DNA from 3 places in the Streptomyces sp. SGAir0957 genome. Region 1 is predicted to be linked to each of the others. Evidence: riboswitches for the same ligand, from Rfam matches in the RefSeq annotation. Region 1 holds a riboswitch; each other region holds the start of a gene.
What was found. Region 1 has a riboswitch for cobalamin ahead of metE (5-methyltetrahydropteroyltriglutamate--homocysteine S-methyltransferase). Riboswitches for the same ligand answer to the same signal wherever they lie in the genome.

Region 1 (4,544 bases):
CCGCGGCTCCGCCTGGTCATCCGCCTCTACAACCGCAGCCTCGGCCAGCACCTCGCCGCCCTCCTCGACCAGGCCGCCGCCCTCTCCACGCCCGGCCTCGACCCGGCCGCCCGGGACACCTCCACCACCGTCCTGTCCGACGCCGACACCGCCGCCCCCGCGCTCGCCGCCACCGCCGTGGCGGGCACCAGCAAGGTCATCCAGGCGGACGGTCTGCTCCTGCGCGCCGTGGAGCGGACCCCGCCCCGGCACGGCGCGACGGCCGACCCGGGACTCGCCACCCTCGCCCTGCTCTCCACCACCACCAACGACCCCGCCGGATCCGACAGTTCGGAGACGGACGGCGGCGACAGCCCGCTGCTCCTGCCCGACGAACGGGCCGTCGAGGACGCCGCGGGGCGTGGCACGATCGTCCTCCAGGCCGTGGCGCCCACCACGGGCGGCGGCTCGTCCCGCAGCGTCAAAGCCCGGACGATGCAGCTGGGTTCGCTGTTCTCGCGCCGCCTGCGCTGGTCCCTGTTCGGCCTGGCCGTCAGCGTCCTCGGCCTCGCCATCGCCACCTGGGCCACCGGCGACCACATCCACCCGCTGCACGCCGGGTACCTGACCCTGCTCGACCTGTTCGCCATCGACGATCCCGCGATCGGCGAGCCCACCGCCCGCAAGGTTCTGCAACTCCTCACCGGTTTCGCCGGGTTGCTGCTCCTTCCCGTGCTGCTCGCCGCCGTCCTCGAAGCCCTCGGTACCTTCCGCACCACCGCCACCCTGCGCCGCCCGCCGCGCGGCCTGTCCGGTCACATCGTGCTGCTCGGCCTCGGCAAGATCGGCTCCCGTGTCCTGGCCCGCCTGCGCGAGCTCGACATCCCCGTCGTCTGCATCGAGGAGGATCCGGACGCGCGCGGCATCCCGCTCGCGCGCCGCCTGCGCGTCCCGACCGTCATCGGCGACGTCACCGACGACGGCGTGCTGGAGGCCGCCAAGGTGCACCGCGCGCACTCCCTGCTCGCGCTGACGAGCATCGACGCCACGAACCTGGAGGCGGCCCTGTCGGCGCGGGCCCTCAAACCCGATCTGCGCGTGGTGCTCCGCCTGTACGACGACGCGTTCGCCGCCGCCGTCTACCGCACCCTGCGCGCCGCCCACCCGCGCGCCCTGACCCGTAGCCGGAGCGTTTCCACGCTCGCCGCGCCCGCCTTCGCGGGGGCCATGATGGGGCGGCAGATCCTGGGCGCCATACCCGTCGAACGCAGCGTCCTGCTCTTCGCCGCCCTGGAGGTCGCCGGTCATCCGCATCTGGAGGGCCGCACCATCGCCGAGTCCTTCCGGCCGGGGCACTGGCGTGTCCTCGCCCTGGATCCGGCCGCCCCCGCGGACCGCCGCCCGGACCTCACCGCGTCCCCCGCGCACGACGCCTCCGGGGCCCAGACCACCGGGCTGGTCTGGAACCTCCCGCCCGGCTATGTCCTGCGCGCCCAGGACCGCGTCGTCCTCGCCACCACCCGCCAGGGTCTCGCCGAACTCCTCGGCCGCGTACCGTACCGGGCCAGATCCTGACCGCCGCCCCGAAGCCCGTAGGACGCCCGGCACCCCTATGGCGTCACGCGGCGCGCCGCCGACGTCTTCGACGTCCGCGGCCCGGCAGTGTTCCTCGGTGGGCGCCCGCACACGGGAGTTGGCCGCCACCCCGCCGACCACGATCAGCGTCCGCACGCCATGCTCGCGGCAGGCCCGCAGCGCCTTCCGCGGAGGCCGGGGTGGTGTGGTGAAGTCCGCGCCGCACCGGTAGTTTCTGCGCGGTGGATCTGACGGAGACGCACGGGTACGCCCTCATGACCGACACCGCCCGCCTGCACTGGGTCCGGCTGGACGACCCGACGCGGCGGGGTGGTGACGCACCCGCCGTGGTCCTGCTGCACGGCGGGCCCGGCCTGCCGGACTACCTGCACGACGTCGCCGTCATGCCGGCGGACCTCACACGTGTGTACCGCTACGACCAACGCGGCACGGGCAAGTCCCCCTGGCAGGGCCGTCACACCCTCGCACGGCACCTCGACGATCTCGCCGAACTCCTCGACCTCTGGGGCCTGCCCTCGGCCGTACTGATCGGCCACTCCTACGGCACCGACCTCGCCGCCCGCTTCTGCATGGCCCACCCGGACCGCGTGGCCGCGATGCTTCTCCTGTGCGGGCCGTTCGTCGGCGACTGGCGCGCGGCCGACCGGGCGGCGCGGGACCGGCGGATGACACCGGACCAGCGGGAACGCCTGTGCGCACTCCAGAACCTGACCCGCCGCACGGAGGAGCAGGAGACCGAGTTGCTGACGCTGTCCTGGTTCACCGACCACGCCGACCCCGAACGCGCCTGGGGCTGGGCCGCACAGGATGCCCGGCACCGGCGCCCGGTCAACTGGACGATGAACCGCGAACTCGGGGCGGAAGGACGCGCCGACCCGGTCGGGCAGCGCCTCGACGAACTGGCCGCGTGTCTGCCCCGGCAGCTGGAGATCCTCGGCGGCGCCGACGATCCCCGCCCGTTGTCCGCGCTCGCCTCGCTCGCCGCGCGCCTCGGTGCTCCGCTGACCCGGGTCGACGGCGCGGGACACGAGCCGTGGCTGGAGCGCCCCGCCGAGACCCGGGCGCATCTGCGGCGGTTCGTGCGGGCCGCGGCCGACCGGCAGTGACACACCCGTCGACAACGCCTAGGGTGACTCCCGCAGCTGGTTCGCCCTGTCAGCCAGGCAGGGCGTCGTAAGAGGGAACCCGGTGAAACTCCGGGACTGCCCCGCAGCGGTGAGTGGGAACGACCGCCGTCATACGCACTGGGCCTCGGGAAAGAGGTCTGGGAAGCGACGGCCAGTAGGTGTCCCGTCCGGCCTCGGACGGACGTGCTCACGAGTCCGAAGACCTGCCGACTGCCCGTGTGCGTACGACGCGCACACGGACATTCCGTGTGACCTCGTGGGCGGGTCGGCGTACATGTGCGGCGGACGGGACCGCGCCTTCGGCGCGCGGCATCGCCCCGCCGTCCGTGTCACTCCTTCGTGCCCAACGAGTCCCCGGGATCCAAGGGATACGTCTCTCGAAGGAGATCTCCGTGACCACCAGCACCGCCGCCGCGGCAGCTCGCGCCACCGCGCACGGCTACCCCCGCCAGGGCCAGGGCCGCGAACTGAAGAAGGCGGTCGAGGGGTACTGGAAGGGCCGCGTCACCGCCGACGCCCTCCGGGCCACCGCCGCCGACCTGCGCCGCGCCAACTGGCGGGAACTCGCCGACGCGGGCCTCACCGAAGTCCCCACCGGCGACTTCTCGTACTACGACCATGTCCTGGACACCACCGTCATGGTGGGCGCGGTCCCCGAGCGCCACCGGGCCGCCCTCGACGCCGACGCCCTGGACGGCTACTTCGCCATGGCCCGCGGCACCCAGGACGCCGCCCCGCTGGAGATGACCAAGTGGTTCGACACCAACTACCACTACCTCGTGCCCGAGTTGGGGCCCGGCACCGTCTTCGCCGCCGACTCCGCGAAGCAGGTCGCGGAGGTCGGGGAAGCCCTCGCCCTCGGCCTCGCGCCCCGGCCGGTGCTGGTCGGGCCGGTCACCTATCTCCTGCTCGCCAAGCCCGCGCCCGGCGTCGCCGCCGACTTCGACCCGCTCACCCTCCTCGACCGGCTGCTGCCCGTGTACGCCCAGGTCCTGGCCGACCTCCGGGCGGCGGGCGCCGCGTGGGTGCAGCTGGACGAACCCGCCCTGGTCCAGGACCGCACCCCGGCCGAGCTGAACGCCGCCGCCCGCGCCTACCGCGACCTCGGCGGCCTCACCGACCGGCCGAAGCTCCTGGTCGCGTCGTACTTCGACCGGCTCGGCGACGCGCTTCCGGTGCTCGCCAAGGCGCCGGTCGACGGGCTCGCCCTCGACTTCACCGGCCCGGCGGCCGCCAACCTGGACGCGCTCGCCGCCGTCGGCGGGCTGCCCGGCAAACGCCTCGTCGCCGGTGTCGTCGACGGCCGCAACATCTGGGTCAACGACCTGGAGAAGTCGCTCACCGTGCTCGGAACACTGCTCGGGCTCGCCGACCGGGTCGACGTCGCCACCTCCTGCTCGCTGCTGCACGTCCCGCTGGACGCGACGCTCGAACGCGACATCGACCCGCAGATCCGGCGCTGGCTGGCCTTCGCCCGGCAGAAGACCGCCGAGACCGCCGCGCTCGCCAAGGGGCTCGCCCTCGGCAGGGACGCGATCACCGCCGAACTGGCGGTCAACCGGGCCGCCCTGTCCTCCCGCGCCACCTCGCCGATCACCCGCGACCCGGCGGTGCGCGCCCGCGCCGCCGCCGTCACCGCGAGCGACACCCGCCGCGCCCAGGCGTACCCGGAGCGGGCCGCCGCCCAGCGCGCCCGCCTCCGCCTCCCGCTCCTGCCGACCACCACCATCGGCTCCTTCCCGCAGACGGCCGAACTGCGCGCCGCACGAGCCGACTTGCGCGCCGGACGTCTCGACACGGCGGGTTACGAGGAGCGCATCAGGACCGAGATCCGCGACGTGA
Region 2 (4,544 bases), 2.4 Mb from region 1:
GGGGTTCCAAAGAGCAAGACTCTCGCATTAGATTTCCCGCACGTTAAACGTGAGATAAGTGGGATCAGCGAGGGGACGGAGCCCAAGATGTCGGATGCGCCGGAAGTGCCGGAACAAGCAGGGAGACCGGTGGTGACACCGGTCCGCGTGGTCATCGGGGTGTGCCTGGTCGCGCCCTTCGTGGCGATGCTCTGGGTCAGCTCCTACTCGAAGATCGACCCGACCTTCATCGGCATCCCGTTCTTCTACTGGTACCAGATGCTCTGGGTGATCATCTCGACCGGGCTCACGATGATCGCGTACAAGCTGTGGCAGCGTGACCAGCGCGGCCGCAAGGCGTCGGCCTCCGCGTCCGCCCAGGCTCCGGAGGGTCAGCGATGAACGACGGCGTCAACGGTGTCGCGCTCACCGTCTTCATCATCTTCTTCGTGGCCGTCACGGTCATGGGCTTCCTCGCCGCGCGCTGGCGCCGCTCCGAGACCGACTCGCTGGACGAATGGGGCCTCGGCGGCCGCTCGTTCGGCACCTGGATCACCTGGTTCCTGCTCGGCGGCGACCTCTACACGGCGTACACCTTCGTCGCCGTCCCCGCGGCGATCTACGCGGCGGGCGCGTCCGGCTTCTTCGCCGTGCCCTACACGATCCTGGTGTACCCGCTGATCTTCACGTTCCTGCCGCGCCTGTGGTCGGTCTCGCACCGGCACGGATACGTGACGACGTCGGACTTCGTGCGCGGCCGCTTCGGCTCCAAGGGCCTCTCGCTCGCCGTCGCGATCACCGGCATCCTCGCGACGATGCCGTACATCGCGCTCCAGCTCGTCGGCATCCAGGCCGTGCTCGACGTCATGGGCGTCGGCGGCGGCGAGAACACCAACTGGTTCATCAAGGACCTGCCGCTCCTCATCGCCTTCGGTGTCCTCGCGGCGTACACGTACTCCTCGGGTCTGCGCGCGCCCGCGCTGATCGCGTTCGTCAAGGACGGGCTGATCTACCTCGTCATCGCGGTCGCCATCATCTACATCCCGATCAAACTCGGCGGCTTCGACGACATCTTCGCCGCGGCCGGCAAGAAGTTCGAGCAGGTCAATCCGGCGACAGGGAAACCCGTCGGGGCGCTCGCGCCGGGTGAGGCCGGGCACTGGACGTACGCGACGCTCGCGCTCGGCTCGGCGCTCGCGCTGTTCATGTACCCGCACTCGATCACGGCGACGCTCTCCTCCAAGAGCCGCAACGTGATCCGCCGCAACACCACCATCCTGCCGCTCTACTCGCTCATGCTGGGCCTGCTCGCGCTGCTCGGGTTCATGGCGATCGCGGCCGGGATCAAGGTGCAGAACGGGCAGTTGGCGATCCCGCAGCTGTTCGAGGACATGTTCCCCGACTGGTTCACGGGCGTCGCGTTCGCCGCCATCGGCATCGGCGCGCTCGTCCCGGCGGCGATCATGTCCATCGCCGCGGCGAACCTCTTCACGCGCAACATCTACAAGGACTTCATCAAGCCCGACGCGACCCCCGCGCAGGAGACCAAGGTCTCCAAGCTGGTGTCGCTGCTCGTGAAGGTCGGCGCGCTCGTCTTCGTCCTCACCATGGACAAGACCGTCGCCATCAACTTCCAGTTGCTCGGCGGCATCTGGATCCTGCAGACCATGCCTGCCCTGGTCGGCGGTCTGTTCACCCGCTGGTTCCACCGCTGGGCACTGATCGCCGGCTGGGCGGTCGGCATGGTGTACGGCACCCTCGCCGCGTACGGGGTGGCGTCGCCGACGCAGGCGCACTTCGGCGGGTCCTCGAAGGAGATCCCGGGCATCGGCGAGATCGGGTACATCGGCCTGACGGCGTTCGTGATGAACGTGATCGTGACCGTCGTCCTGACCTTCGTCCTGAAGGCCGCGAAGGCTCCCGAGGGCATCGACGAGACGTCGCCCGGCGACTACACCGCCGACGCCGGTGACAAGGGCGTGCAGACGGACCTGCCCGTCGTCGGAGCGGGCTCCGGCCACTGAGCTCCGTCGTACGACACCCCGGGACGGGCCTCTCCGCACGCGGAGGGGCCCGTCGCCATGAGCGGGCCCGCACGCCCGCCACGCACCTGCCCGCGCGACACAAGATATGGGGCTGTCACCCACACCCGGCACAACATGTATGCTCGCTCTCGCTGCAGCCGCAGGGGAATCCGGTGCAAATCCGGAACTGTCCCGCAACGGTGAACGTAGCGCGCATAACGCCGCGCCCGCGTGAGTCCGACGACCTGCCGCAGCCCACCCGAGCCGCCCGGCCCGGATGGAGACGACGTCCGGGCCTCGCGGAATGGGCCGGTGACGAAGGCGCCCCCTCGCGTGCGCGCCCGAGCCACTCCTCCCCGCAAGGCCCCGAGCCGAGCGAGGGAGAGCCCCCAGTGACCATCGCGCCGCCCGCCGAACCGGTCTCAGCCACCCCGGAAGACGCCCCGCAAGACGCTCCGGGCACCGCGCTGCTGCGCACCCTGACCGAGCTGACCTCCGACCTGCCGGGCGCCGACCCCGGCCGGGTCGCCGCCGCCGCGCTGCGCGGCCGCAGCGCCCGCGCCGACGAGGCCGAGCTGCGCGAACTCGCCACCGAGGCCGCCGCCGGGCTGATCTCCGAGGACCCGGTCTACTCCCGGCTCGCCGCCCGCCTGCTCACGCTCTCCATCGCCGCCGAGGCCGCCACGCAGGGCGTCACCTCCTTCACCGGGTCGATCGCGGTCGGCCACCGCGAGGGCCTGATCGCCGACCGCACCGCCGAGTTCGCCCGTCTCCACGCGGCCCGCCTCGACGCGCTCATCGACACCGAGGCCGACGACCGCTTCGGCTACTTCGGCCTGCGCACCCTGCACAGCCGCTACCTCCTGCGCCACCCGATCACCCGCCAGGTCATCGAGACGCCGCAGTACTTCATGCTGCGCGTTGCCTCCGGTCTGGCCGAGGACGACTCCGTCCGCGCCCTGGACGAGGTCGCGGACCTGTACGGCCTGATGAGCCGCCTGGACTACCTGCCGTCCTCCCCCACCCTCTTCAACTCCGGCACCCGCCACCCGCAGATGTCCAGCTGCTACCTGCTCGACTCCCCGCTCGACGAGCTGGACTCGATCTACGACCGCTACCACCAGGTGGCCCGCCTCTCCAAGCACGCCGGCGGCATCGGGCTCCCCTACTCCCGCATCCGCAGCCGGGGTTCGCTGATCCGCGGCACCAACGGGCACTCCAACGGCATCGTGCCGTTCCTGAAGACGCTGGACGCGTCGGTCGCCGCCGTGAACCAGGGCGGGCGCCGCAAGGGCGCCGCCGCCGTCTACCTGGAGACCTGGCACTCCGACATCGAGGAGTTCCTGGAGCTGCGCGACAACACCGGCGAGGACGCGCGCCGCACGCACAATCTCAACCTGGCGCACTGGATCCCCGACGAGTTCATGCGCCGCGTCGCCGACGACGGCCCCTGGTCGCTCTTCTCCCCCGCCGACGTGCCCGACCTCGTCGACCTGTGGGGCGCGGAGTTCGACGCCGCGTACCGCAAGGCCGAGGCGGAGGGCAAGGCGCAGAAGACCCTCCCCGCGCGTGAGCTGTACGGCCGCATGATGCGCACCCTCGCGCAGACCGGCAACGGCTGGCTGACCTTCAAGGACGCCGCCAACCGCACCGCCAACCAGACCGCGGAGCCCGGCCACACCGTCCACTCCTCGAACCTGTGCACGGAGATCCTGGAGGTGACGGACGACGGGGAGACCGCTGTCTGCAACCTGGGTTCCGTGAACCTCGGCGCCTTCATCGTCGACGGCGACATCGACTGGGAGCGGCTCGACGAGGCGGTCCGCACCGCCGTCACCTTCCTCGACCGCGTCGTCGACATCAACTTCTACCCGACCGAGCAGGCGGGCCGCTCCAACGCCCGCTGGCGCCCGGTCGGCCTCGGCGCGATGGGCCTCCAGGACGTCTTCTTCAAGCTGCGCCTGCCCTTCGACTCGCCGCAGGCGAAAGCTCTTTCGACGCGCCTTGCCGAGCGCATCATGCTCGCCGCTTACGAGGCGTCCGCCGACCTGGCCGAGCGCAACGGCCCGCTGCCCGCCTGGGACAAGACCCGTACCGCGCGCGGCGTCCTGCACCCCGACCACTACCCCGACGCGCAGGTGACCTGGCCCGAGCGGTGGGCCGCGCTGCGGGAACGCATCGCCGCCGTCGGTATGCGCAACTCGCTGCTCCTCGCCATCGCGCCGACCGCGACGATCGCCTCCATCGCGGGCGTCTACGAGTGCATCGAGCCGCAGGTCTCCAACCTGTTCAAGCGCGAGACGCTGTCCGGCGAGTTCCTCCAGGTCAACTCCTACCTGGTCGACGAGCTCAAGCGGCTCGGCGTGTGGGACGCGCAGACCCGCGAGGCGCTGCGCGAGTCCAACGGCTCGGTGCAGGGCTTCACCTGGGTGCCGGAGGAGGTCCGCGCCCTGTACCGCACGGCGTGGGAGCTGCCGCAGCGCGGGCTCATCGACATGGCGGCGGCCCGCACCCCGTTCCTCGACCAGGCCCAGTCCCTCA
Region 3 (4,544 bases), 6.8 Mb from region 1:
CCGTCGTGCGGCGCGGCGCGGGGGACCCCGACCGCTTCGAGTGACGGCGTGACGACGGCCTATCGCGTGAGCGTCCCCAGGAAGCGGATGTGGGGGCGCTCGCCCGGTTCGGGCGGGGAGATCCGCGCGCGGACGCCGTAGACGTCGGCGATCAGCTCCTCGGTGAGGACGGCGCCCGGCTCGCCCGCCGCGACGACGCGACCCCCGCGCAGGACCACGACCTGGTCGCAGTAGTGGGCGGCCAGGTTCAGGTCGTGCAGGGCGACGACGCTGGTCAGGTCGAGCCCCGAGACCAGGTCGAGCAGTTCCAGCTGGTGCTGGATGTCCAGGTGGTTGGTGGGCTCGTCGAGCAGCAGCTCGCGCGGCTCCTGCGCGAGGGCGCGCGCGATCTGCGCCCGCTGGCGCTCACCGCCCGACAGGGTGTGCCACAGCCGGTCCGCGTGATCGGCGAGGCCGGTGCGGGCGAGGGCGTCGCGGACCGCCGCCTCGTCCGCCGCCGACGCGGCCGACCAGGCCCTGCGGTGCGGGGTGCGGCCGAGCCGTACGACGTCGGCGACCGTCAACTCGACCTGAGTGTCCGCCTGTTGATGGACGAGCGCGATGCGCCGCGCGGCCGTCCTGCGCGGGACGTCCCCGAGCGGGCCGCCGTCGAGCGTGACGACGCCGGACGCCGGGGCGAGGACCCCGGCGAGCAGCCGCAGCAGCGTCGACTTGCCCGAGCCGTTCGGGCCGAGGACACCGGTGACGGCGCCGGGCCGCGGCGTCAGGCTCACGCCGTCCAGCACGAGGGTGCCGCCCGCCGACCAGGAGACGCGGTCCGCCGCCAGCCCCGCGCTCATCGCGGGCTCCGGCCGCGGAAGAGGACGAGCACGAACGCGGGCACGCCGATCAGCGACGTCACCACCCCCACCGGAACCTCCTGCGGTGCGAGAACCGTACGGGCCAGGGTGTCGACCCAGACCAGGAACACCGCCCCGGCGACGGCCGTGACCGGGAGCAGCCGGGTGTGCCCGGGGCCGACCAGGGCGCGCGCCGCGTGCGGCAGGACGAGCCCGACGAAGCCGATCGCCCCGGCCGCGCTGACCAGCACCGCCGTCAGGAGCGCCGTCACGCAGAGCAGGACGAGCCGGGTCCGCGCCACGTGCACGCCGAGCGCGGCGGCCGCCTCGTGCCCGAAGGCGAACGCGTCCAGGGTCCGGCCGTACCCGAGGCACACCGCGAGCGCCGCCACAAGGACCGCGAGGCACAGCCACAGCTCGGTCCAGCCGACCCCGCTCAACGAGCCGAGCAGCCAGAACAGGACGCCGCGCGTCGTCTCCGCGTCGGCGGCGGTGAGGATCACGAACGAGGTCAGCGCCGAGAACAGCTGCATCGCGGCGACCCCGCACAGCACCACCCGGTCCGTCGTCCCGCCCAGCAGGTGGCTGAGGACGAGGACGAGCGCGAACGAGCAGAGGGCGCCGAGGAAGGCGCCGCCGGAGACGGAGAGCGCCCCGCCGCCGAGGCCCAGGACCACCACGAGCACCGCCCCGGTCGACGCGCCCGAGGAGACGCCGAGCACGAACGGGTCCGCGAGCGGATTGCGCAGCAGCGCCTGCAGCACCGTGCCGCACACCGCGAGGCCCGCGCCGCAGACCGCCGCGAGCAGGGTGCGCGGCAGCCGCAGGTTCCACACGATGCCGTCGCGGATCGGGGAGAGGTCCGAGGCGCCCCAGCCGAGCCGGGCGCCGACCGTCGACCACACGTCGGCGACGCGGATGTGCGCGGGCCCGACGGTGATGGCGACGGCGACCGAGCCGCAGAGCGCCGCGAGGGCCGCGGCCCAGTAGAGGGCGGGCCGGAGCGCCGTGTTCACTTGGCGAGGCCGAACTCGCGCAGCGCCGCGGCCACCTTCTCCACGCTCTCGACCGTCCGGATGGTGGGGTTGAGGGCCTGCCCGCTGAGCAGCACGTACCGCTTCTTCTTCACGGCCGTCATGTTCTTGGTGACGGGGTCGGACTCCAGGAACTCGATCTTCTGCGCGGCGGACTCGGCGGACTGCGAGCGGCGGGTCAGATCGCCGATGACGAGGACGTCGGGGTCGCGGTCGGCCACCGTCTCCCAGTTGATCTGCGGCCACTCCTCGTGCGTGTCGTCGAAGACGTTGCGCACGCCGAGTTCCTTCGTGACGATGCCGGGCGCCCCGCAACAGCCCGCCATGTAGGGCGCGTCGGAGTTGGCGAACCAGTACAGGACGCTCACACCCTCGGCGTCGATCCCGGTGGTCGCCTCGGAGACACGGGATTCGAGCCGCGCGACGAGTTTCTCGCCGCGCTCCTTCACGCCGAAGATCCGCGCCAGGTCCCGTATCTCGCCGTAGACGGTGTCCATGGTGAGCGCGCTGGTACGGACGCCGTCGCCGTCGCCGCTGTTGTCCTTGCCCGCGCAGTCGGCGGGGGAGAGGTAGGTCGGTACGCCCAGTTCCTCGAACTTCTCGCGCGGCGCCACCCCGCCCTTGCCGATGGTGTTTGTGAGGGACGCGGAGACGAAGTCCGGCTCGGTGTCCAGGACCTTCTCGAAGGAGGGGTAGCGGTCGGCGAGGCGCGGCACCTTGGCGTTCGCCTTCTCCAAACCCTTGAGGACCGGGTCGGTCCAGGTCGCGGTCCCCACCATCCGGTCCGCGAGGCCGAGCGAGAGCAGGATCTCCGCCGAGCCCTGGTCCAGGGCGACGGCGCGGCGCGGGGCCCCGGCGACGCGGACCTTCGCGCCGCAGTTGTCGAGGGTGACGGCGGCGCCGGCCCCCTTGGCGGCGCCGGCGGAGTCCGCGCCACCGCCGCACGCGGTGAGCAGCAGGGCGCCCGTCAACAGCAGTGCGGAAGGGCGGAGTCGACGTGCGAAGGGCACGGGGGTTCCTCTGCGTCCAGGGCCCATACGCGGAGCCGGCCTACGGTTCACCCCCGGCCGGGTCTCGGTCCCGGAGGCCGCCAGCAGGTCTTCGGACTCGGGTTCATCCAGGCGGGGCGCCTTCCCGGACCGCTGCGCGGTCCAGTGGCAGTGGCCCCGCCCGTCCCCCTCACCGCTGCGCGTCAGCTCCGGACTTCCACCGGATTCCCTGACCCGTACGCGTTCATCGGCGAACGCACAAAGGTACGACTGGCTCACGGAACGTATCACGGCCCCGGCCGTGCCCCCGAAAAATCGTTCGCCACCGGCGCCCCGCGGACCTAGCCTGCGCCGGGTGATGACAGCTGACGACGTGCTCGGCGTCCTCGCCCTGCTGCGGACGGCCGGGGCGGACGTGTGGATCGGCGGCGGCTGGGGCATCGACGCCCTCGTCGGCCGGCAGACCCGGGACCACCGCGACCTCGACCTGATGCACCGCGCGGAGCAGGAGCCCGCCGTGCTCGCCGCCCTCAGCGGCGCCGGGTTCGCCGAGACCCTCGACTGGCGCCCCGCGCGCTTCGTCCTCTCCCACCCCGACGGCCGCGAACTCGACCTGCACCCCTTGCGTTTCGCCGCCGACGGCTCGGCCGAGCAGTCCTCGCCCGACCCGGAGCGGCCGTTCCGCTACCCGGCCGAGGCCTTCGTCACCGGCACCGTCGCGGGGGAGCCGGTGCCGTGCCTCTCGGCCGCGCAGCAGGTCCGCTTCCACCAGGGGTACGAGCCGGCCGACCGCGACCGGCACGACATGGCGCAGCTGCGCCGGGCCTTCGGCATCGACACACACATGTGAGCAGGTGGCTCAGTAGGTCACGGGGTCGCGGACGATCGGGCAGGTCATGCAGTGGCCGCCGCCCCGGCCGCGGCCCAGTTCGGCGCCGACGATCGTGACGACCTCGACGCCCGCCTTGCGCAGCAGCGTGTTGGTCTGGGTGTTGCGGTCGTAGGTGACGACGACGCCGGGTTCCAGGGCGACCGCGTTGTTGCCGCTGTCCCACTGCTGGCGCTCGGAGGCGTACACGTCGCCGCCGGTCTCGATCACCCGCAGCTCCCGGAGGCCGAGCCCGCGGGCGACGACGTCGACGAACGGGGTCGTCCCCTCGTCCGTGATGTCCAGGCCCGGCGCCTTGTCGCTGGGGCGCAGCGAGAACGTGTGCACCGAGTCCATGATCCGCGGGTACAGCGTGACGATGTCCCGGTCGGCGAAGGTGAACACGGTGTCCAGATGCATGGCGGCCCGCAGCTTCGGCATCCCGGCGACGATGACGTGCTCGGCCGCGCCCTTCTCGAACAGCGCGGCGGCGACCTGCGTGATGGCCTGCCGTGAGGTGCGCTCGCTCATGCCCATGAGGACGACGCCGTTGCCGACGGGCATGATGTCGCCGCCCTCGAACGTCGCCTGCCCCCAGGACTGTTCGGGGTCGCCCCACCAGACGGTCGAGTCCGCGAAGTCCGGGTGGAAGCGGTAGACCGCCTTCATCAGCAGGGTCTCGTCGTGCCGGGCCGGCCAGTAGAGCGGGTTGAGCGTGAGGCCGCCGTAGAGCCAGCAGGTGGTGTCGCGGGTGTAGAGCGTGTTGGGCAGCGGCGGCATCAGGTACTCGCGCACACCGCTGGACTCGCGCGCC

Region 2: it holds a riboswitch for cobalamin, as region 1 does, so the genes downstream of both, C1N81_RS18805 (ribonucleoside-diphosphate reductase subunit alpha) here and metE (5-methyltetrahydropteroyltriglutamate--homocysteine S-methyltransferase) in region 1, are expected to answer to the same signal.
Region 3: it holds a riboswitch for cobalamin, as region 1 does, so the genes downstream of both, C1N81_RS38565 (ABC transporter substrate-binding protein) here and metE (5-methyltetrahydropteroyltriglutamate--homocysteine S-methyltransferase) in region 1, are expected to answer to the same signal.

Annotation. Positions count from the first base shown of each region.
Region 1 is NZ_CP027293.1:654,308-658,851, forward strand. It holds gene C1N81_RS08050 (NAD-binding protein) at 1-1,554, shown strand, start outside; partial or broken gene C1N81_RS08055 (tRNA (adenosine(37)-N6)-threonylcarbamoyltransferase complex transferase subunit TsaD) at 1,624-1,743, opposite strand; gene C1N81_RS08060 (alpha/beta fold hydrolase) at 1,797-2,681, shown strand; cobalamin riboswitch at 2,702-2,928, shown strand; gene metE (5-methyltetrahydropteroyltriglutamate--homocysteine S-methyltransferase) at 3,095-4,544, shown strand, end outside.
Region 2 is NZ_CP027293.1:3,097,141-3,101,684, forward strand. It holds gene C1N81_RS18795 (DUF3311 domain-containing protein) at 88-381, shown strand; gene mctP (monocarboxylate uptake permease MctP) at 378-2,003, shown strand; cobalamin riboswitch at 2,136-2,271, shown strand; gene C1N81_RS18805 (ribonucleoside-diphosphate reductase subunit alpha) at 2,396-4,544, shown strand, end outside.
Region 3 is NZ_CP027293.1:7,435,647-7,440,190, forward strand. It holds gene C1N81_RS38550 (L-threonylcarbamoyladenylate synthase) at 1-44, shown strand, start outside; gene C1N81_RS38555 (ABC transporter ATP-binding protein) at 60-839, opposite strand; gene C1N81_RS38560 (FecCD family ABC transporter permease) at 836-1,855, opposite strand; gene C1N81_RS38565 (ABC transporter substrate-binding protein) at 1,852-2,910, opposite strand; cobalamin riboswitch at 2,948-3,129, opposite strand; gene C1N81_RS38570 (nucleotidyltransferase domain-containing protein) at 3,221-3,712, shown strand; gene C1N81_RS38575 (arginine deiminase) at 3,722-4,544, opposite strand, start outside.